Regions from separate parts of the Planococcus sp. TJ-201 genome, predicted to be linked through region 2. Evidence: riboswitches for the same ligand, from Rfam matches in the RefSeq annotation. Region 2 holds a riboswitch; the other holds the start of a gene.
The links. Region 2 has a riboswitch for S-adenosylmethionine ahead of AC4EG4_RS11615 (5-methyltetrahydropteroyltriglutamate--homocysteine S-methyltransferase). Riboswitches for the same ligand answer to the same signal wherever they lie in the genome.
Positions count from the first base shown of each region.

Region 1 (11,620 bases), on a different contig from region 2:
CCAATGAAAACCCTAAGTGGCCGTCGGGAACTGACGGCCACTTAAGGTTTTCACGTGCCATATTTTCTTGTCAGCCAACTACGAAAGAGGCTCACGATGTTTGGTCAACTCAGAGTAGACATGCTCAATTTCTGGCAAAATGAGCCGTTCCATCGCCAATTTCACCGCTCCACGAGAACCTGGCAGGACAAAGATGGCTTTATCATTAGCTGCTCCAGCAGCCGCTCGGCTCAAGAGTGCTTTTGTGCCAATGTCTTCCGCGAAACTAACGTAACGGAAGAGTTCTCCGAATCCATCTATTTTCTTTTCAAAAAACGGTTCGATCGCTTCTAAGGTAACATCGCGTTTAGCAATTCCGGTTCCGCCAGTGGTGACAATCACATCCACTCTATCCTTCTCCAGCCAGTCAGACAGGGTAACGCGAATGGCTGCTACGTCATCTGCCACAATAGCATAATCCGCAAGTTCCAGTCCTTTGTCTAAAGCTAGCTGCTGGACAAGCTGCCCTCCGGTATCTGTTTCCCGTGTCCGTGTGTCGCTGATGGTCAATACCGCCATGCGCACCCGATGATTTGTTTGAAACGACTCCGACATGCAAACTCCCCCTTCTGTTTACCCAAACACTTGATGGTACATTTTTCGGCCTTCTGCTACATTGTGGACACCGTGAATCAGCAACCGGCCATTTCCAAACAGCACCATGCGGTGATCAAACACTTTCAATTCGACAAAATAAGGTGTCCGTTTCACTCCAGCTTCCAGCCGGTTGCCGACTTTTTCGGCATCGTCTAATGTAATGGGCCGGTTTGGATCAGGCAAGATTTGCACGGCATCGCGGCCGCACAAAACCGCATAAGTGCTTATGCCCGTGTCGTTAAGCGATGGAAAAACGGCAGCCGGTCCGCATGTTTTACAATCCGGATCTTTGATGCGTGAAACACCGATATCCAGCTGGCTATTGTCCCATAAGTTGAAGTGATGGATCTTTTTCCGCATCGCTTCACGGTTGCCGCTCAACCATTTTAAGGCTTCTGTACATTGAAGCGCAGCTGTCACTTGAACCGCCGGCGAGATGATGCCGACTGTATCACAAGTCTCATTAATGGCCGGCAGTACTGGCAGCAAACAGCGGAAACAAGAGCTTTCCCTCGGTATGAACGGAAACACCACTCCCGAACTGCCAACACAGGCGCCATAAATCCAAGGCACACCGTATTTAACGGATGCGTCATTGATCAACAGGCGGGTTTCAAAATTGTCAGTGGCATCAAGGATCAAGTCGCTGATAGCTGCCAGTTTTTCTATTCCCGCTGCATCCAAATGCTCCAAATAAGTGAACAAACGCAGATCACTGCGGATGGCTTTGAGCCTTTGCTCTGCCGCAGTCACTTTCGGCAGCATCTGCTCGGCATCCTTTTCGGTGAAAAGCTGTTGGCGCTGCAAATTCGACAGCTCTACATAATCGCGGTCGACCAAGTGTATGGTTCCGACACCGGCACGCGTCAGTGTTTCGGCAATAGCCGATCCTAATGCTCCACAGCCGATTATTGTGACAGTTGATAAAGCCAGCTTTTCCTGGCCGGTTTGGCCAAGCGGCTTGAATAGGACTTGTCTTGAATAGCGTTCATCCACGTTGATTCCCACTTCCTATCGCTTGATCGCTCAAGCCATTTCTTCATTATAATAAGTTTACTGGCAGTCTGCTTTAATGGCCCGTTTCTTCGGTCATCCGGCCTTTTTCAATCCGCATCACCCGGTCTGCCAGCTTTTCAGCATCCGCAATCCGATGAGTCACGAAGATAATTGGGATTTGCCATTGCTGGTGAATCCGCAGCAGTTCATCCTGGCAGCGGTCACGATTGGCGTCATCCAAAGCAGAAAAAGGTTCATCAAGCAACAGAATATCCGGCTGTACGGCCATTGCACGCGTCAACGCGACACGCTGCTTTTCACCCCCAGAAATCTGGTGCGGGTATTTGCCAAGCAGACCGGTGATGCCTAGAATTTTTGTCAGTTTGGTAATATGCGATACATCTGCCCCCCGCGACAGTGCGTACAGAATGTTTTGTTCGACGCTCAAATGCGGAAACAAGGCATAATCTTGAAACAAATAACCAACTTTTCTTTTCTGGATCTTTAATGGTTTTTGTTCTCCACTGAAAAAATTTCTGCCATTCAAAGAAATCGTACCAGCATCCGGGTGGACAATACCAGCCAGGCAATTCAATAGCGTGGTTTTCCCCGAACCGGAAGAACCAACCAACGCCAAGATTTCCCGGTCCAGCTCGAATTGCATTTTTAAACTGAAATGGTCCAATTGTTTTTGAAAATCAACTAAAAGCATGGGCTCATTCCCTCCCGATTCGTATGGCCGTTTTTTTGCGCCAATAATTGACCCAAGTGATCGCAGCGACTCCAAGAGAGGAAATAATCACTACCCAAAACAAGGCTTTTTCCATATCTCCTGCTTCATAGGCAAAGTAAATCGCTAATGGCACCGTTTCTGTCACCCCTGGAATATAGCCGGCAATCATCAAGGTTGCCCCAAACTCGCCGATGCCGCGTGCAAAAGCAAGAATCAGACCTGCCAGAATGCCCGACCAGGCCAGCGGAAACGTGATAGTCCGAAAGATGCGCCATTCAGAGACGCCCATTGTCCGTGCCACATTCTCCCAGCGAGGATCTACTTTTTCATAAGCTGCAAGGACACTTTGGTACATCAGCGGCAACGAAACAACAAATGAAGCTATGGCCGCACCGATCCAGGTAAAAACAACACGGAACCCAAACCATTGTTCCAGTAAGATGCCGAGCGGACCATTAGCGCCGAACAAAACAATCAAACCAAAGCCAATGACCGTCGGGGGCAAAACCAATGGCAGCAGTATTAGGGCTTCCACAAAGCTTTTGCCGAAAAAGTCGCGCCTGTTCATCAATCGTGCCAGAGCCAGGCTGACCAAAAACACAAAAAATGTGGAAATAACGGCAACTCTCAACGATAACCATAGCGGAGACAGATCATAGGGCATCATGGTATTCCTCCGTTTGGCGCCAAAAATCCGTACTCTTTAAGAACTGCCTGGCCTTTTGGACCAGTGACAAAATCCAAAAAGGCTTCTGCGGCGGGCTGTTTTTGGGAAGCCGCTACGACAGCACCTGGATAAACAACAGGATCGGTCTGTCCAGGCACTTCGAGCATCCCGGTTATTTCCTGGGAAATAACCGCATCGGAGGAATAGATGACGCCGAGTTCAGCGTTTCCGCTCTCGATATAAGTCACCACTTGCCTTGCATCTTTGGCATAGACAAGGCGGCCTTCAAGCGGCTGCCATAAATTTTGGTTGGCCAGCGCCTGCTTCGTATAATTTCCTAGTGGTACACTATCAGGTTCTCCAACTGCAATGGTTTCTTCTGCACTCATTAATGTTTCCACAAAATCGGCTGTTTCCGGAAACTTTTCGAGCGAAGCCAGGACCAGCCGATTTTCAGCGAAAGATACAATGCTGTCTGATTCGACAAGCTGCTGCGATTGGAGCAAATTCATATCGTTTTCACTGGCAGACAAAAACAGATCCGCTGGCGCCCCTTGCTCGATCTGGCTCCGCAGTTTGCTGGATGATCCATAATTAAAGTTCAGTTCAATATCGGGCTCTGCCTTTTGAAATTCCTCTTCCATCTTCCCCATTACTTCCGTCAAGCTGGAAGCTGTTGAAACCAACAGCTCCCCATCGCTTGCCGAAGTGTTGCTGCAACCGCTCATGAAGAGCGTCAAACTTATAAGACCGATCATTTTTTTCATTTGGAGGACTCCTCATTTATTTCAAGTAACGTTTATTTCCGATGACCAAAATTCTCTACGTCTTTCTAGTATAACGCCAGCGAGAGAGAAGCTGAATAATTTTCCGAATAATCTTGTAAGAAGCGGAGAGATTAGGTAAAATGAGGCAAGCAAAAAATTAAATACTGCACCATCCTTATCAAGAGAGGCAGAGGGAAATGGCCCGACGACGCCCGGCAACCGCCAGTTCACGAACTGGAATGGTGCCAAATTCAGCAGAACCTAGAAGTTCTGAAAGATGAGGAAGAGAAATTCACCAACAGACAGCCACTCTTCCACTTTTCAGCGGAGGAGTTTTATTAATTTTAGGGAGTGATTGCATGAAATTGAGCAAAGCCGAACGGATTAAACGAACACGGGTCCCTGTAGTGAATCCTGCGCTGGCTGAACGCCTGCCGCCTGGACAAGTCTTGACCGAGCGCTTTCCTGTTCTGCACGAAGGCGAAGTGCCAGAATACGACATGGCTACATGGACATTGAAAATCTTTGGGCAGGTCGACAAGGAAGTCACCTTGCATTACGCTGACTTGTTGAAATTGCCGCAAACGACTGTGACCCGCGACATCCACTGCGTGACACGCTGGTCCCGCTTCGACAATACGTTCACCGGCGTCCGCTTTATCGACTTGATGAAAGAATTGGGCGTTACGCCAAAAAGCGGCTACGTCATGCTTCACGGCGATTATGACTACACGACCAATGTTGCTCTGTCAGACCTTGACCGTGAGGACGTGCTGCTCGCCCATTCTCTTGACGGCGAGCCCTTGACGGCCAAGCACGGCTACCCGCTGCGTTTTGTAGTGCCCCAATTGTATTTTTGGAAAAGCGTCAAATGGGTCCGCGGTATCGAGTTTATCGATGAAAATCAGCCGGGCTTTTGGGAACAGAACGGCTTTCACATGAACGGCGATCCGTTCCAGGAAGAACGTTTTTCCGGTGAAGATTTGGAAATTCCGGATGACGAATGGGAGAAAAAAGATTTCGACTGATTCCAAAGATTATTCCCCATGAAAGTTGTTTACCCACAAAGAACCCGAGGAATCAGAAATGATCCCTCGGGTTCTTTGTGGAAACGAGCTATTTAGCCAATCCTTCTTTTTCCATCACACTTTCAATTTCTTTGATGGCGTCTTCTTCGTCTACTCCCACAATACTCACTTTAAACTCGGAACCGTAAGCAATCCCCAAGGACATCACCCCTAAAATAGACTTTAAATCCACCGTCCTTTCCTTATGAAGCAAATTTACTTGTGAATCGAATTTATTTGCCAGACTTACCAGAATGGCAGCTGGACGTGCATGAATTCCTGCCTCGTCTGTAAGTGTAAATTGTTTTTCCACCATAATGCTTCATCTCCTTTTTTCGTCGAATATCTATTGAATTCAAAAGGCGATCACTTTCATAAACTCTTCGTAGGTTCTGGCTTTGATCAGCCTTTCAACCAGTGCGCTGTTATGAATGATTCTGCCAAGTACATCGTACATAAACTGCAAATCTTCCCGGCTGTCTTCCATAACATTCAGCAGACAGACAAATTGAACTGGCTTATCTTTCCATATAACAGGTTTTTTCAGCGTACAAACCGTTAAAAAAGTCGTTTTGGAATGCGGTGTGATGGGATGTGGTATGGCCACTAAATTGCCAAAGGAAGTCGGTGCGGCTCTTTCGCGCTCGTATATCGCCTTCAGGCAGCCTTCGTCTACCAATCCACGTTCGAACAGTCTTTCGGTTAAGAATTCAAGAATTTCTTCTTTTGAGCGCAGCTCTTTTCCGAGAAACATTAAGTCTTTTTGAAAATATGAAGTAATGTTTTGCCGATCCTTTAAAATGAACTTTTCAATTTTTCGAATGTCCGCCTCTCCCAAAATCGCATTGACGACAATTACGGGGATGTCCAATTCTTCCTGTATCGGAATCGAACTGATAATAAAATCAATGCCATCCAACTTATACTGTCCGAGCTTGTAATATTCGGTTGTGCCGGCTACATCTAGGCTATCGCCAAACTGAGACTTTAGTTTATAGTAAATCAATTGGGCTGTTCCCAATCCTGAAGCACAGACAATCAAGCATTTTTTCGGGACAATTTCAGATTTTCTACGCTCAATAGCAGCCGCAATGTGGAGGGCTAAATAGCCGATTTCGTTTTCATCAATGACTGATCCAATTGCCTTGTTTATGGCCAATCCCGCGATAATACCGGCTTCGAATGCCACGGGATAATTTGACTTAATGTCCTGCAACATTGGATTTCGAATGTTCATACCATATTTGTAGCGGTTTACAGCGGGTTTTAAATGAAGGCTCAAGGCGAGAATCAATTCTTGATCATCCAGAATGCCTAAATTGAGCTTTAATTCGATGCTTTCCAAAGCCCTTCTCACCAGCTCTGAAATCTCTTTTTGGATTACTTGTTTGACCACTTTTTCACCTGCTGCCGGATGCGCAGCTATTTTGGTGCCAAGTAAATGCATAGCAATATAAGCTACTTCCTCCAACGGAAACTCAACAGCAAACTTCTCCTGCACCTTGCTTACAATCTTTTCAGCTACTTTATATTCTCTTTGCTTTATTATTTCATCAACGTCTGCTGGGAATAACGTAACGTTATAGCCTTCTTTTAGCCGTTTATAGGCGATGGCCAAATGAATCACTAAATTGTTGATAGCAATGTCAGATACAAACACCTCATTTTCTTGAATTTGCTCCATGACAAGTGCAAAGATGACATCCAGTTCCTCTTGAGACAAGGAAGCAAAATGAGGTTTGAATAATTCATTGATCGGTTCTTCACGGACAAATACATATTCCGCTATACAGAAACGGCGCTTCAGCTCATTTGCGTGAACCCGCAACCCGTAGTTTGGGCGCGCTTCCAAACGAATGTCATAATCCGACAGCATCTTTTTCACATGGATTAAATCATTTTGAAGAGTCGACTTGCTAATGTACATTTCATCTGCCAATTCTTCCAGTTTGATATACCCATCACTTAACAGAAATCGTTTCATCAAATAAGCAATCCGTTCTTCGGGCATCTTTGGAATAAGGGTTTCCATTTCCGTATCATTCAGGGCAAGCTTTTTTATATAACTGCGAAAAAGCGGCTCTTCTATGATGCGTAATTTGTAGCCTTGTCCCATAATCGAATAGATGGAAGCTCCTTGTCCCCCCAACAGCGAATTCAAACCTTTGACGTCTTCCCGTATGGTCCGTGCTGAAACCTGGTTGATTGCCGCCAAATACTTGCCTGTAACCGGCGTTTCCGCCGCCATCAATTCACGAAAAATCGTTTTCATTCTTGAGGTCAACATATCGCCACTTCTCCTTACAGCTGCTTACTTGAACAATAGAATCCAATACTTTATTTTCATTATAACTGAAATTTAAATAATTAATTAATTTGAAATTTTTAAAGAAATTGTTTTTCAAATTGCGGCAAGTACTCTTTATGTGCTTCCAGCATTTCATCCAGAATTTGTTTTGCTACAGTGTCGGATGGGACAAGCGGGTTGATCGCCATTGCCAGCAAAGCCGCATGGTAGCTCCCCGTCACTGCAGCTTCAGCAGCCAGCCGCTCAAATGATTTGATTTGTTGAACCAATCCGTTGACTGCAACAGGTAATTCACCTATTTGGATTGGCTCTGGTCCGTTATTGGTGATAATGCAGCTGATCTCCACAGCCGAATCAGCTGAGAGATTGGAAATCGCCCCGTTATTCCGTACATTAACCACTTGGATATCCCGTTTATTGTTGTAAATGGAGTCAATCAAGTTACAAGCGGCATCACTGTAAAACGCTCCTCCCCGCTCTTCCAATTGCTTTGGCTTGTCTGCCAAGTTCTCATTGCTGTATAGTGCGAACAGTTCTTTTTCCAACTGCTGCACTACTTCCGCACGCGTCCCGTTTTCCTGCAGAGCTTGCTGCTCCTGCGCAAGCATTTTCTGCGTCTGGTAGTAATAGCGATGATACGGACATGGCAACAGGTTTAACGCTTGAATAAAATCTTTATCCCAGCCGACATCAACAATGTTTTTCATTGTCATCGCTGTCCCGCTTGTCAGCTCTTCCAATACTTTTCCCATCATGGCTGTGCCATCTAAATAAACTTCCAGCCCATAAACCATATGGTTCAATCCGGCAAAGTCGATGTGGATCCGGCTTTGTTCAACTCCGAGCATTTCAGCCACAGCCATATGCATACCGATCGGCACATTGCACAAGCCGATTGTTTTCGTAATCCTGCTGTAGCGCAAAACAGCTTCTGTGACCATTCCAGCGGGATTTGAAAAATTGATAAACCAGGCTTCCGGACAAAGTTCTTCAATATCCCGGCAAATTTCCAAAATGACTGGAATCGTACGCAGTCCTTTGAACAATCCACCAGGGCCGTTTGTTTCCTGGCCGATGACACCGTATTTCAACGGGATCCGTTCATCTTTGGCACGCGCTGCCAAGTGCCCGACGCGAATTTGGGTCGTGACAAAATCTGCTCCTACCAACGCTTTTCGGCGGTCAAGCGTGGCATGGATGGCAATGGGCAATCCCGCCTTTTCAACCATGCGCCTTGCAAGAGCCGCTACGATTTCGAGTTTTTCTTGGCCTTGTTGAATATCTACAAGCCATAGTTCCCGAACAGGCAATTCAGGGTAACGTTTAATGAACCCCTCGATCAACTCAGGTGTATAGCTTGATCCCCCACCGATTGTTACGATTTTAAGGCCTTCCATATCACCACTCCTTCCGGTTCAGCTAAAACCATTCTGTTCAGAAACTTGCTTAATCCAGTATGCACTTTTTTTCGGTGTTCTTTTCTTCGTTTCGATATCAACCGAAAAGAAACCGTAACGATTTTTATAGGCGTTCATCCACGACCAATTATCCATAAACGACCACAAATGATAGCCTTTCACATTGCACCCTTCTTCTATTGCTCTATGCAGCCATTTCAGATGGCCGCGGATAAAATCGATGCGGTAATCGTCCTGGATCTCCCCATTTTCCATAAACCGGGACTCATCTTGAACACCCATTCCATTTTCCGCAATATACGATTGGATGTTGCCATAGTTGTCCCGCAGATTGACCATGATGTCGTAGATTCCTTTTTCGTAAATTTCCCAGCCTCGGTACGGATTCATTTTTCTGCCAGGCATTTCGTAATTGTCGAAAAACCAGTCGGGCATGAATGGCCCTTCCGGATTCGGCAAATGGGCTTTCGCCTTGACCCGTCTCGGCTGATAGTAGTTAACACCAAGAAGATCGACAGTCCCCGTTCTCAACAACGCCTTGTCTTCTTGTTCTGTATGCGGCAACTGGCCATGCTCTCTCAGCATTTCTACGAGTTCCACCGGATACTTTCCTAAAACCGCCGGATCTAAAAAGCTTCTATTAAAAAACAAATCGGCGGCCTGGGAAGCTTTCACGTCTGCCGGATGTTGGCTTCTTGGATAGGAGGGAGTTAGATTCAGGACAATGCCGATTTGGCCTCCTTCGACTTGGGCTGACCGAAAGACCTCGACCGCTTTAGCATGGGCAATCATCGTGTGATAAGCCACTTGGACAGCACGTTTGGCATCTACCACATTCGGATAGTGGAAATCATACAAGTATCCCCCTTCCACGGGAACAATCGGTTCATTGAACGTAAACCACTTTTTCACACGGTCTCCAAACAAGCGAAAGCATTGTTCTGCATATGTTGCGTATGCTTCGACGACTGCTCGGTTTTCCCAACCATTTTCCTGTTGCAGCTCAAGCGGCATATCGAAATGGTATAGAGTAATAAAGGGTTCAATCTTCTGCGCAATCAATTCGTTGATGACTTTGTTGTAGAAATCGACCGCTTCCGGATTTACTTTTCCGCGTCCACCTGGAATCAGACGGGACCAGGAAATCGACAACCGGAAAGTGTTGTGGCCAATCTCTCTCATCAACCCAATGTCTTCTTTATACCGGTGATAAAAATCAGAAGTGGACTCAGGACCAACCGCGTCAAAAAAGCGGCCTGGCTCGTTTTGATGCCACTTGTCCCATATGTTACGGCCTTTTCCCCCTTCATCGGCAGCGCCTTCTATTTGCGCCGCAGAAGTTGCGCTGCCCCACCAAAAACCTTCTGGAAACTTATACTTTTCAGCCATCCAACAACCTCCATCTGCTTACTTATTGCGGTAGATTTCAACAATTTCAACAGCCAAATCTCGTACTGTCATTGACGTCATTAAATGATCCTGTGAATGAATCAGCATGACCGTAATGGTGTTTTCTTCTCCGCTGGCTTCTTTTTGCAGCAATTGCGTCTGGTAGGCATGAGCTTTGCCCATTTCCTTGCCAGCCACTTCCAGCAGCCTGTCAGCTTCTTCGAAATCATTGGCTTTTGCAGCCTGTATGGCTTCCATCGCACTGGATTTCCCGTTACCGGCGTTTAAGATTATTTGAAAAGCGATTTCTGTGATTTTGTCCATTTACGGTCACCTCTAGGAGTTAGTTTTCTGGTAAACGATCAGGTTTTTCACGTTCCGTTTCGTAATAGTCTTTATCTAAAATTCGCAGGAATGGCCACCAGATAACCATTACGACAAGCAGATTCACCGCCTGTAAGACCCCGCCCTGCCATGCGTTTCCTGTTGCTAGAAATCCATTGATGATAGGAGGCGTTGTCCATGGCACGATAATACCGGCTGGTCTTGGGACAAGGCCCGTCGCCATCGAATAATACGTGATGACGGTTACGGCAACCGGTGCCAGCATCCACGGAATAATGATTAAAGGGTTCATAATGATTGGCAAACCGAAGATGATGGGTTCATTGACATTGAATAGCCCTGCCGGAGCTCCAAGTTTGCCCAACTCCTTCAGCTGTCTGCTCTTTCCGATGGCAAAAATCAGGACAATAACAGCAAGCGTCATTCCCGTTCCGCCCATCCCCACTAAAAACGAATCGATGAATTGTTTTGTGACAATGTTCGGAAGTTCTTCTCCTGACTGGAATGCCACTAAATTTTGGTCATTCAGCGCAAACCAAATTGGATCGAATACCGAGTTGATGATGATTTGTCCATGCAAGCCGAAGAACCAAAAAACCTGTGTCAGAAGTACAATAACAATCGTTGCCGGCAGCCCGCTTCCTAAAATCGTTAACGGCTGCTGGATGATTGTGAAGATGAAATTTTGCATCGTTTCAAATGTGGTAAAGCTGAATAGCACGCGGATAAGCAAAAATACAGACAGCGTCAATGTGATGGGAATCAAAGCACTGAACGATTTCGATACCGCGGCAGGAACGCCCGCCGGCATTTTGATCGTCCATCCCCGCTGGATGAAAAAACGGTTAAGCTCTGCTGAAATAAACGCGGTGAAAATCCCGAGGAACATGCCCTGTGCCCCAAGGCTAGAAGTTGGGATGACTCCGGGAACACCTTCTAAAACTTGCGGCGTTAAAATGAGAAATGCCGCTAATGCAACTACACCACCATAAATCGCTTCTTCTCCGTAATGAGCAGTCAGCTTGTAGCCGATGCCGATGATAACGAACAGCCCCATGATGCTAAGCGTCGCTGCAGAAGCCGGTCCGAGTGCACTTTGGTAAGCCGTGAAAGCTTCCGGACTGATCATCCGGTCAAGAAACGGAAAGTTGGCGATGACGACAAAGATGGACCCAAAAATAATCAGCGGCAATGCGACCATGAAGCCATCACGCAAAGCAGTCAAATACCGGTTATTGTTGAGTGCATCCGCTAAAGGCAATAGGAAGCTTTCCAGAAACTGCATAAATTTATT
Region 1 covers NZ_JBZDOG010000003.1:330,808-342,427, reverse strand. Annotated here, with positions in the region: gene AC4EG4_RS10030 (MogA/MoaB family molybdenum cofactor biosynthesis protein) at 79-594, opposite strand; gene AC4EG4_RS10025 (ThiF family adenylyltransferase) at 613-1,632, opposite strand; gene AC4EG4_RS10020 (ATP-binding cassette domain-containing protein) at 1,706-2,344, opposite strand; gene modB (molybdate ABC transporter permease subunit) at 2,349-3,032, opposite strand; gene modA (molybdate ABC transporter substrate-binding protein) at 3,029-3,799, opposite strand; SAM riboswitch class I at 3,972-4,083, shown strand; gene AC4EG4_RS10005 (sulfite oxidase-like oxidoreductase) at 4,165-4,827, shown strand; gene AC4EG4_RS10000 (phosphocarrier protein HPr) at 4,916-5,182, opposite strand; gene AC4EG4_RS09995 (BglG family transcription antiterminator) at 5,222-7,153, opposite strand; gene AC4EG4_RS09990 (6-phospho-beta-glucosidase) at 7,252-8,571, opposite strand; gene AC4EG4_RS09985 (glycoside hydrolase family 1 protein) at 8,590-9,981, opposite strand; gene AC4EG4_RS09980 (PTS sugar transporter subunit IIA) at 10,000-10,305, opposite strand; gene celB (PTS cellobiose transporter subunit IIC) at 10,325-11,620, opposite strand, start outside.
Region 1: it holds a riboswitch for S-adenosylmethionine, as region 2 does, so the genes downstream of both, AC4EG4_RS10005 (sulfite oxidase-like oxidoreductase) here and AC4EG4_RS11615 (5-methyltetrahydropteroyltriglutamate--homocysteine S-methyltransferase) in region 2, are expected to answer to the same signal.

Region 2 (11,620 bases):
TACATACAAAAAACCGATCTATTTTCTCCGGAGTTTTTCTGGAGAAAGTAGATCGGTGCCCGGCTATTCGTTGACTGCCCGTTTCATGCTTTGCGATTTCTTTAATAATACTTCGAGTTCTTCCAGCGACTTGCCTTTTGTTTCAGGAATGAACTTCCAAACAAACAATGCTGAAAGGATACTCATCAAGCCGTAGATTCCGTACGTCATCGCACCGCTTACTTCCATCATTGGCGGATACGTAGAAGACACGAAATAATTCGCAGCCCATTGGAAGGCCACGGCAATAGCCAGCGCTTGTCCCCGGATTTTGTTCGGGAAGATCTCAGACAGCAAGACCCACACGACAGGACCCCAAGACATCATGAACGAAGCGGTGTAGATGATGATAAACACTAAAGTAGCGGTTCCGATTTGCTCAAAGTATGCAAGACCCGCAACCCCGAACATCCCGATGGTCATACCGATCGAGCCGATGATCAACAGCGGCTTGCGGCCGACTTTGTCGACCGTCACAATCGCAATGACCGTAAAGATGACGTTGACCAGGCCCATGACGATGGTTTGGAAAAGCGATGCATCGCGTCCCGCACCCATGCTTTCAAAAATTCTCGGTGCGTAATAAAGCGCGACGTTAATACCGACAAATTGCTGGAATACCGACAGCAGGATTCCGATGACAATAATGCCCCTGCCGTAAGCAAAAAGTTTTTCTTTTTTGTCGTCAAAGGAATGTTTGATTTCAAACAATGTTGCTTTTGCCATCGTTGTGTCGTAGGTTTTCAATAACACACCCATCGCTTTGTCGTCTTGGTGCTGAGATACGAGGTATCTCGGTGTTTCTGGAACAAAGAACAACAGCAGCAGGAACAAGAATGCCGGAATGGTTTCCGAAGCGAACATGTATCTCCAGCCCAGTTCGTTGATCCATTCGATTGTTTCACCTCTCGCAATGCCCCAGTTGACGAAATACACCACAAGCATCCCAAAAATAATGGCGAATTGGTTTAAAGCAACAAGCCGCCCGCGTAAGTTTGGCGGCGCGATTTCGCCAATGTACATCGGTGCCACTGCAGACGCAAGGCCCACCCCGATGCCGCCGATAATCCGGTAAAAGTTGAATGTGGCGAGCAGCGCGATAGATGGCTCACCTGGAGTGAAGAATAAAAACTCAGGATATGCAGAGCCCATCGCAGAAAGCAGGAATAATAATGCTGCCACAATTAACGTGTATTTGCGGCCAATCCGTGCAGAAAAGTATCCTGATAAAATTCCTCCGATAATACAACCAATCAATGCACTGGAAACCGTTAACCCATGGATAAAGGAACTGAGTCCCAAGCTATCCGTAAAATATGTTTGCAGCGAACCTTCTGCACCTGAGATAACAGCGGTATCATAACCAAATAAAAGACCGCCTAATGTGGCTACTAATGTAATTCCAACGATGTACAACAGCTTGGTATTCTTCATTTGGCAATCGAAAGCAGCTTTATTTGACTGCTCTCTCCTCCTCTCATCTTGTAAGCGTTATCAGTATTGTAACCATATTCCGCCACTTAGTGCAACGAGTAAACTAAGTTTTCTTCATTTTTTTGTTATGACGAAATAAAGTTTTGGTTGATTCTTACTGCTTCCTGCAATAAAAAAACTCTCAAAAGCGATTCTTCCGCTTTTGAGAGTTCCACTTATTTGAGTACCTTCACAAAATCGCCCGTTACCGCTTTGCTGCCTGATCACGTTTGACAATCTTATCGCTCACTTGCTGGCCGCTCAGTGTCACCATCGGCATGCCGCCGCCTGGATTGACAGTGCCTCCCACAAAGTAAAGGTTGTCGTAAAGTTCGCTTTGCTTTTTGTGCTTAAAGCCGCCATTCCTATTTTTATCGGAAACGGTGCCGTAAATCGCTCCGCGGTCTGAGCCATATGTGCGTTCAATATCGTGCGGCGTCCAAACGTCGCGCGTTACGATGTTTTCCCGCAAACCGTGCAAGCCCATGCGTTCCAGCTTGTCGAGTACGCGCTCTTCAAACTGGCGGTATTCCTCTGGTGTAAATGGTTTGTCTTGAATGTATGGGATATGCGGCAAGATTTTGATGTTTTCATGTCCGGGTGGTGCTTGAGTCGGGTCGGTTTTATTGACGTTGACCAAGTAAATGGTCGGATCGTCCGGAAGCTCGTGCTTCTCGAACACTTTTTCCATTTGTTCGTGCAAGTTTTCGGAAAAGAAAAAGTTATGGTGATTCAAGAACGGATAAGTCTTCTTGACACCGAGATGCAGCACGAGGCCAGAGCTTGACGGTTCATACTTGTTCACCAGCTTGGTGACGAACTTCTCGTCCACATCGACCATTTTTTTATAGAATGGAATCACTTCCATATTCGACACGTAATAGTCGGCCGTTTTGAACGAACCGTCTTCGAGTCTAACGCCTTCAATTTTTTTGTTTTCATTCGTATGCGCCTGAACTACACCCATCCCCGTATGGAGTTGAACGCCTTCTTCTCTCGCCAGACGCTCCAAACCTTCCGCCAGTTTGTGCGTTCCGCCTTCTACGTACCAGCAGCCTTGTGCATGCTGCATATAAATCATCATGTTGAGAACCGCCGGCGCGCTGTAAGGCGAAGAACCCACGTATTTCACATAATAAGAAAGCATGTCACGCAAATGCGGATTGCTGATGCGTTTAGAAATCGCGCTGTACATCGTAGAGGTCAAGTCGAAGCCGATCAAGGTTGCTAAGATGCCATTTTGTGCAACGGCTTCTCTCGGCGACTCAAAGCCTTCTTTCAAATAGCTGTGTTCGGTCGTCTTGTAAATCCGCTGTGCGTATTTCAATAGCGCGTAGTACTCTTTCATATCCTTCTTAGAAAGGGCTGGGTTTGCCCGTTCCATCAAGCGCAAGTCATGGTACAAATCCAGCACCGTGCCATCCGGGAAAAATGAACGCCATTCGCGTTCCAGCCGTTTGATTGGCACATAGTCCGCCATCCGCTTGCCGCTGCCTTGGAACAATTTATCGAAAATATGCGGCATCGTTAAAATCGACGGACCCAAGTCAAAACCGAAACCGTCCTGCTCCAGGCGATTTACTTTTCCGCCGATGTGGTCATTTTTTTCGTATAAAGAAACCGCGTACCCTTTTTGCGCCAGCGAAATGGCTGCGGACAAGCCGCCAAGGCCGCCCCCGATGACGATTACTGATTTAGTCGCATTCCCCATATATGTACCGCCTTTCATCTCTCAAGTATGTTTATTCCTAAAATTTGTTTGCCGAGCAAAAGTATTTGCATAGTCCTTTTAATTCCCTGTCTACGAGTCTTAAAAACTTTCATTATATAGTTTTTGTATAATTATTATACATATTTTATTATAGAAGCAGAATTGTTTGAATGTCCATACTGAAGGACTTTATTAGAGTAACCCATCCTTACTTTTCCAAACCAAAAACCACCTTTCCTAAGAAAGGCGGTTTCCCTTTTCCTTGCACATGCGTATTAATCGTTACACAAGAATCGTCCACAAAATCATCGTGAAGACAATTGTCGTAACCCCTTGCAATAAAGTCGCCATAGTCTGAGCTTTGTAGGCATCTGTTACTTTCATTCCGCTGAATTGTGTAATAACCCAGAAGAAACTGTCGTTGACATGGCTCACAGTCATTGCCCCTGCACCAATTGCCATAACAACTAGCGCGAGTGGCACTGCACCTTCAACCCCAAGAGTCGGCAATAAAGGCGCTACTAAAGTTGAAGTGATAACCAGTGCGGCAGTTGAAGATCCTTGAGCTGTTTTCAATGCTGCTGCGATAAAGAAAGGAATCAACAGGAACAATGAACCGCCGGCAAGTGCAGACAAGTCCATGCCTGCAATCACATCCGCCACGCCTGAATTGGTGATAACGCGGCCGAACGCACCACCGGCACCCGTAATCAACAAGATCGGAGCCGCACTTACCAGCCCTTCACCAATCCAACCAGACAAAGTTTCTTCGTTCCATTTTGGAAGCAATAAGAAAGCCGCAAACACACCAAACAGTAGTGCGACAGTCGGCGAACCTAAAAATCTAATCGTATTTGTCAGTGCGTCGTCACCGCCAAGAACACTGGCGATTGACCCCGCGGCGATCAACAACACAGGAAGTGCCAGCGGCAAAAACGCTTTGAATGTAGAAGGCATTTGACCAAACGACTTGATGACTTCTTCATAGTTCAAATCGCCACTTTGAACTGTATCTTCTGGCACTGCAATTTTTGAGGCGACTTTGACTGCCCAAATATAGCCGACAATCGCCGCAGGAATCGCAGTGATCAAGCCGATTAAAATGATTGTCCCCAAGTAATTTTCAGCACCGATATTGCCGGCAGCTGCGATTGGCCCTGGGGTTGGCGGTACCAATGTATGCGTCGCGTACAAACCTGTCGCAAGCGCGACAGACATTGAAGCAATCGAAACTTTTGCACGTTTTGCCAATGCTTTTTTCAAGCTTGATAAAATAATAAATCCAGAATCACAAAAAACAGGAATCGATACGATAAATCCAATAATCGACATGGCCAGCTGCGGCCGTTTTTCACCGATCAATCGCAAGACTACTTCTGCCATCCGGTATGCAGCACCGGATTTTTCTAAAATAACGCCAATAATGGTACCTGCAACAATAACGATCCCGATACTGGTCATTAACCCGCCAAAACCTTCATTGACACTCAGCACGACATCTGCCAACGGCATGCCGGATGCGATTCCCATGAAGAATGCCCCGATCAATAACGATAAGAATGGATGAACTTTAAAGACCGCAGTCAACAACACAACCAATACAACACTTAAAGCAATAATGAAAAATAACATGTCAGCACCCCTTTTGTTTTTTCAAATAAACTCCAACAACCGTTTGCGTTTTCATTTTCAGCCGGTAGTACGGATCGGCGATCGACTGTTGCGCTGTTACCGTCCCATCCACGACCGCATGGATTTCAGTAAAGTAGGGCTCCACCAGCACCGAACTCTGACTGTCAATCATTCCGGAAATCAAAAGAACCGGTTTGCCTGCTTTCATTCCAGCTTCAGCAATGCCTAAAGGTGTTTTTCCAGATAAGGTCTGGCTGTCTGTTTTGCCTTCACCGGTCACAACCAAATCGACCGTGTCCATATGAGCATGAAACGAAATAGCCTCCAAAACAACATCAACGCCGCGTTTCATTTCCCCAGCAAAAAATGCCTGCATCGCCCCGCCAGCACCTCCCGCAGCACCGGCCCCTTTTTTATCATGGAGCGACATGCCTGTCAGCCGTTCGGTAATGTCCGCAAAGTTCTGCAGATTGGCGTCGAGCTGTTGTACCATAGGAGAAGATGCCCCTTTTTGAGGTCCGAATACCGCCGAAGCCCCATGTTCACCGATTAAGACATTTTCCACATCACAAGCAATCAGGAAGGTGCTCTCGGAAATGCGGCAATCAAAACGAGAAACGTCCAGTACTGCAAGCTCAGCAAGTGCACCGCCGCCACGCGCCAAAATCTTTCCACTTCGGTCTAAAAACTTCATGCCAAGTGCTTCGAGCATCCCCGCACCACCGTCATTGGTAGCACTGCCGCCAAGCCCAATGATAAAGCTCCGAAAACCGGCATCCAAGGCATGGCGGATCAATTCTCCAGTACCAAAAGAAGAGGCTGCTAGTGGATCTCGTTCGTGTTTTTCCAGCAAGGTCAACCCGGATGCTTCCGCAATCTCAATTACGCAGGTTCTGCCGTCCCCAAGAATTCCATAACAGGCGGAAACGGTCCGTCCGATTGGATCCTGAACCTGGTGAGCGACCAATTTTCCGCCAGTCGCTTCCACCATGGCAGTCATCGTACCTTCCCCGCCATCCGCTGCCGGCATCAAAACGATTTCCGCTCCGCTGTCTAGTTCTTGTATGGCCTCTGCCATTGCCTGCGCTGCTTCCATGGCAGACAAGCTGCCTTTAAAAGAATCGGGTGCTATCATGATTTTCATAGCCAAAACCTCCTTGCCGCTTTATTAAAGCGCTTACATAAAATTATAATGAAAAGAAGTTGGAGATACATTATACTGAGTGTACATATTTTTTATCGAAATATTTAGAATATATATACCAAGGGGCGCATTTATGATTACAAGACAGCTAGCAGAAGAAATTGTCGAACAAACCATGATCCGCCTGAACCGCAATTTGAACGTCATGGATCCCAATGGCATGATTTTGGCGTCAGGTGAAGCGGAACGGATTGAAAAAATTCATGAAGGTGCAGTGCACGTTGCCAAAAGCGGCGAAACCCTCTCCATCACAGAAGCCAATTTGGCGGAATGGCACGGTGTAAAACCTGGCATCAATATGCCGATCCATTTTCAAGGAAAACTGGTCGGCGTCATCGGAATCACCGGCAATCCGGAAGAATTAAAAGAAATTTCTACACTGGTTCAACTGACCACTGAAATGATGGTCCACCAGTCGCTCATCACCTCCCACATCGAATGGAACCGCAAGCGCAATGAGTTGATTTTCGAAGAACTGACAAGCGGCAAACCTTTGTCTGCGGCTGTTCGTGAACGGATTTTCCAAATGGGGTTCGAAAACAAAATGTCTTTTGTCACACTGCTGATTGAATTGAAAAAGCCGCCTTCTCCTTCCCACCGGATCATCGAACAGCTGGAAGGGCATTTTCAAAACCAAACTGTCGTCGCTGGACACTCGCAGCTGAATGAGATTTTCCTGTTGGTGGCGAATGAAGAGCCATCCCTAATGGAAGAAGAACTGTACAATTTACTTCATTTTCTGCAGAAAAGTGCCCCTGGAAGAATCGGAGTCGGCGTAGCCGTCGACAGCATTTTTGATATCCGAACATCTTATTTGGCCGCGCGCAATGCCTTGGACTTTGGCACCCCCGGCCAGCAGCTGATTTATTTTGAAGACGTGGAATTGATGGCGCTTCTAAAGCGGAATTCTCAAGATGAACTCGCCAAATTCACTGGCAGAATCTTAGCGGGTTTGAGTGAACCTTTATGCGAAACACTGACAGCATACTTTGCCGCTAATCAAAGCCATGCAGAAACTGCTGCCCGGTTAAAGATTCATCGCCACACCCTAAGCTATCGCCTGAAAAAGATTCTGGACATTACTGGGTTGGACCCATCTGAATTCCAGGACGCGGTTGTTTTGCATTTAGCATTAGCTATTCGGGTCTAAAATTTTGTTTTGCCGTGCTCTAGAATGCACAGCATTTGTACAGGAATTTCTGCGCTGCCACCTAATATTATCCAATAGACTCTTTGAACTGGAGGAATGGCTGACATGAAAATGAAAACCCGACTCAAATCGAAATTGTCCCGGACGTTTTCCAGCAATTTCACGACTGCCTACCAGAAATTCACCATGAGCCATATGACAGAAAACAACAGCTTGCCTGAAGCCGTGTTGCCAAAACCATTGGACCAATGCAAAGTAGCACTGGTTTCAACTGCCGGTGTCCACCTAAAATCAGACGAACCGTTTGATGTGGACAATCCAGCGGGAGATCCTTCATTTCGGATCGTCCCGGCAGATGCCGCAGAGCAGGAGTTGACAGTGACGCACCTTTACTTCGACACAAAGTTCGCCAAAGCCGATCCGTCCATCGTCTTCCCGCTCCACCAGTTAAAGGACGCTGCAGTCGATGAAAAAATTGGGGGTGTTTCGGACATCCACATTGGATTGAACGGCGGCATCTTGGACACGATGACAGCCGAGAAAGATTTCATTCCCAAAGTGGTCGAATTGTTCCATAACGAAGGGATTGACGCCGCGCTCTTGGTGCCTGGCTGAGGATCTTGCCATAACGTGCTTGGGCTGTATGCCCGGGCTTTAGAAGCTTCACATATCCCAACCGCCATGGTCACTTTGTTCCCGGAAATTACCGACAAAGTCGGTGCTCCCCGCACCCTCCACGTCCCCTTTAAAATGGGACGCCCATGCGGCGAACCTTTCGACTTTGATACGCGAAAAAGAGTGGTGGACCAATTGCTGGAGCTGTTGGCACTGTCTTCGGGGACTCGGGCAATTTATCAGGAAAAGCGATAGAAACAACGGAGGCAGATCAATATGAATGAAACAAAAGAGGTTTTAGATCCAGGTCCTTTCTTTCACGGGACAAAAGCGGAATTGAAGATTGGGGATTTATTGCAGGCGCAGCATCCGTCCAATTACCAGAACAAAAAATCCAATTACATCTATTTCACGGCAACATTGGAAGCCGCCAAATGGGGTGCCGAACTAGCGGATTCTACTGCCAAAGAGAGAATTTACCTTGTAGAACCAGTAGGTGATTTTGAGAATGATCCGAATTTAACCAACAAAAGATTTCCAGGCAATCCAACACGCTCTTACCGTTCCCAATTGCCTCTCAAAGTAATCGCAGAGCTCGGTGCCTGGGAACGGCATACTGATGAACAACTTAGCACCATGCGGGCATCGTTAAAGGCGTTGCGTGAACAAGGAAAGGCCATCATCATTGATTGAATTTTTTACAATAGAAAAAACAGGATGTACATTTTCTTGCATTTATCTGGAAATTGCTTTATTGTGTAACACATCGACAAACCATTAACTTAATAATCTATTTCTTATCAAGAGAGACGGAGGGATTTGGCCCTGTGATGTCTCAGCAACCATTCTGTTACAGGATAAGGTGCTACTTCCAATAGGTGTTAGAGCCTAGAAGATAAGAAGAATGCATTTCCATACATGGGGCTTTCTTCTTTTTGAAGAAAGTCCCATTTTTTATTTGGGAAGATCGCACGTTAACTAAAAACTAAAAACCGAAAGTGGGAATGCAACATGGCCAATCCAATCACCGATCCAACGAAACGAGTCAATAAAGCGCCCTTCAAAGCAGATCACGTAGGAAGCTTGCTCCGCCCGGAAAGCATCCATCAGGCAAGAAAAGAGTTTAAAGATGGCCGCATTACGGCAGAACAATTAAGAGCCATCGAAACAACTGAAATCAAGCACATCGTCGACAAGCAAATTGAAGTCGGCCTGAAAGCTGTGACAGACGGCGAATTTCGCCGCACCTTCTGGCACACTGATTTCATGGCAGAGATTCACGGATTTGAAGGATACACGCCCGAAAAAGGCTATCAATTCAAAAATGTAGAAACGGAAGCTTATGATGTCCGCAATACCGGCAAAGCCGCCTTCAATGAAAATCACCCATTCATCCAAGACTTCATTGAATTTAAAGAAATCGTTGGGGGCCGTGCTATTCCGAAGCTGACCATTCCAAGCCCAAACCAATTTTTCAACCAAGGCATTCGCAATGAGCGCATTTATCCGGATCTTGAAGATTATGCAACAGACATCATCCAAGTTTACCGCGATGCCTTCCAAGCATTCTACGCTGCAGGTGCCCGCTATATTCAAATTGACGATGTCTATATTGCAGGATTGTCATCACCCGACATTCCGTTCAATGACGGACAATACAACCGGGATTACTTGATCGACCTGGCATTGCGCGTTACCAACGCCGTTTTGAAAGATCAGCCAGAAGATTTGGCGATCACGACCCACCTATGCCGCGGCAACTATCAATCCGATTGGGCATTTGAAGGCAGCTACGCGCTCATTGCGCCAACACTTTTCGCCAAAGAACAAGTCGATGGCTTTTTCCTGGAGTACGACGACGAACGTTCCGGCAGCTTCCACCCGCTGGAACATATCCCAGCCGGCGGTCCGCGCGTGGTGCTTGGTGTCTTCACTTCGAAAAACGGCGAACTTGAAGACAAAGAAACCATCAAAGCTCGCGTCGCAGAAGCAGCTCAATACATCCCTATCGAACAGCTCTGCATCAGCCCACAATGCGGATTTGCTTCCACCCACCACGGCAATATCCTTACCGAACAACAACAATGGGACAAACTGCGGTATATCGTGGAAGTTTCTGAAGAAATTTTTGGGGAGTGACTTGGAAAGCCCAACGCAGTCTTTGCGTTGGGCTTTTTTCGGTTGATTTACTTCATTTACGTTCTTAAAAGTATAAAATAGGTGTTCTGCTTCAGCTCACTGTCCAACTCAGTTGCCGATTCTCAATGCCCCATCTTTATTCTGTAATACAGCTAAAATACTCAACGCAGCGAGAAGGCTCGTCTTCGGGTTGCTCGGCATCGGATTGTTTTCCACTTGCAGCTGCAGTTTCCCGAAGTCCCCTTCTGCTTCAATTGTGTGCGTATTCCGTTCCATAGCCGGGTCGACAATGATGCGCACTGTCGTTTTCTCGATACCGATTCCCGCAAGTGCGAGTGTCATCGCGACGTTGACGTTTTTCGGGAATTTTTCAACGGCTTCATCTGCAGAACCTTCAAATAGTACTTTCTCTTGCTCTGCTTGAATCCCAAGCGATGCGGGTGATTTCCGTGTCGTAAGCTGAACCCGCTCCAAGCCACCAGCTGCTTTCGCCGATTGCAGGATGTCCAGTCCACCAATTGCACCGGAAGGCAGGAAAACTTGTGTTCCGCTAGACTCAGCCATAGCTTTAACATCAGTCAGAAGAGCGGCATCTTTAAAGACGCCGATACTGCTGACGACGAGGTCTTTTTGATGGGCAACGATCTCTTTCACGTAAAGATGAGCAGCTTCCACAGTCGCTGCCTCCACGACGAGATCGATCGGCGTCTCTAAGAATTTGTGAATATCTGTATGGAAATCGACCCCAAACTGTTCCTGCAAACGGCGGCCCGCTTTCTGGTTGCGGCCAAAAACTGCCGTTATTCTTCTTTCTTTGGCTACGTTGTTGGTATTCACCTGTTCCAATAAATACGTGGCGATATTTCCTGTGCCGATGATTCCGATGTTCATCGTTTAGCCTCCTCATTTAAATAGGTATAGTCTACCGAATGTTGGATACTTACCTATACCCTAAAAAGCGATACTTGATGAAGATTCATTTTGGCAGACGACTTCTTCTAAATTTGCTCTACTAAAATAGCAATAAAAGGATTATATTTAATAATTAGAGTGAAAAAGATCAGCTGGGCAACTACAGAAAAGAGGAAGAGAATGAGTATGCCATCTACAAAACGAAAAGCAAATAAAGGAAAATTAGTTTTACGGGCACTGGCCATTATCATTGGTGCGTTTGTTACTGCATATGGCCTTGAAGCTGTCTTGATTCCGAATAACGTATCAGATGGCGGCATCACGGGCATCAGCATTGTTGGCTCCCAATTATTCGGCATGCCACTGGGCGTGCTGATTGCAGTCTTGAATATTCCCTTTGTCTATTTAGGATATAAGCAAATCGGGAAAAGCTTCGCCATTTACTCCACTATTGGCATTGCTTCCCTCGCCTATGCGACGACTCTCATGCACCATATCCCGCCTATTATTGAGGGCGACACTTTATTGATTACCGTTATTGGCGGAATCATCATCGGTTTTGGCATGGGGGTTGCGCTGCGAAACGGCGGTGCGCTTGACGGCATCGACATGCTAGCCGTGCTGCTGTCACGCAAATTGCCATTCGGGACAAGTGACATGATCTTGTTCCTGAACATATTCGTCTTTATCATCGTTTCCTTCGTCTTCGGCTTGCAAGGCGCGTTCCTTTCCGGAATTGCTTATT
Region 2 covers NZ_JBZDOG010000004.1:202,331-213,950, reverse strand. Annotated here, with positions in the region: gene xylE (D-xylose transporter XylE) at 64-1,473, opposite strand; gene AC4EG4_RS11650 (phytoene desaturase family protein) at 1,718-3,223, opposite strand; gene AC4EG4_RS11645 (GntP family permease) at 3,506-4,855, opposite strand; gene AC4EG4_RS11640 (glycerate kinase) at 4,857-5,999, opposite strand; gene AC4EG4_RS11635 (CdaR family transcriptional regulator) at 6,133-7,209, shown strand; gene AC4EG4_RS11630 (glycine/sarcosine/betaine reductase selenoprotein B family protein) at 7,315-7,824, shown strand; gene AC4EG4_RS11625 (hypothetical protein) at 7,840-8,079, shown strand; gene arr (NAD(+)--rifampin ADP-ribosyltransferase) at 8,101-8,517, shown strand; SAM riboswitch class I at 8,619-8,726, shown strand; gene AC4EG4_RS11615 (5-methyltetrahydropteroyltriglutamate--homocysteine S-methyltransferase) at 8,836-9,963, shown strand; gene nadX (aspartate dehydrogenase) at 10,072-10,854, opposite strand; gene AC4EG4_RS11605 (YitT family protein) at 11,056-11,620, shown strand, end outside.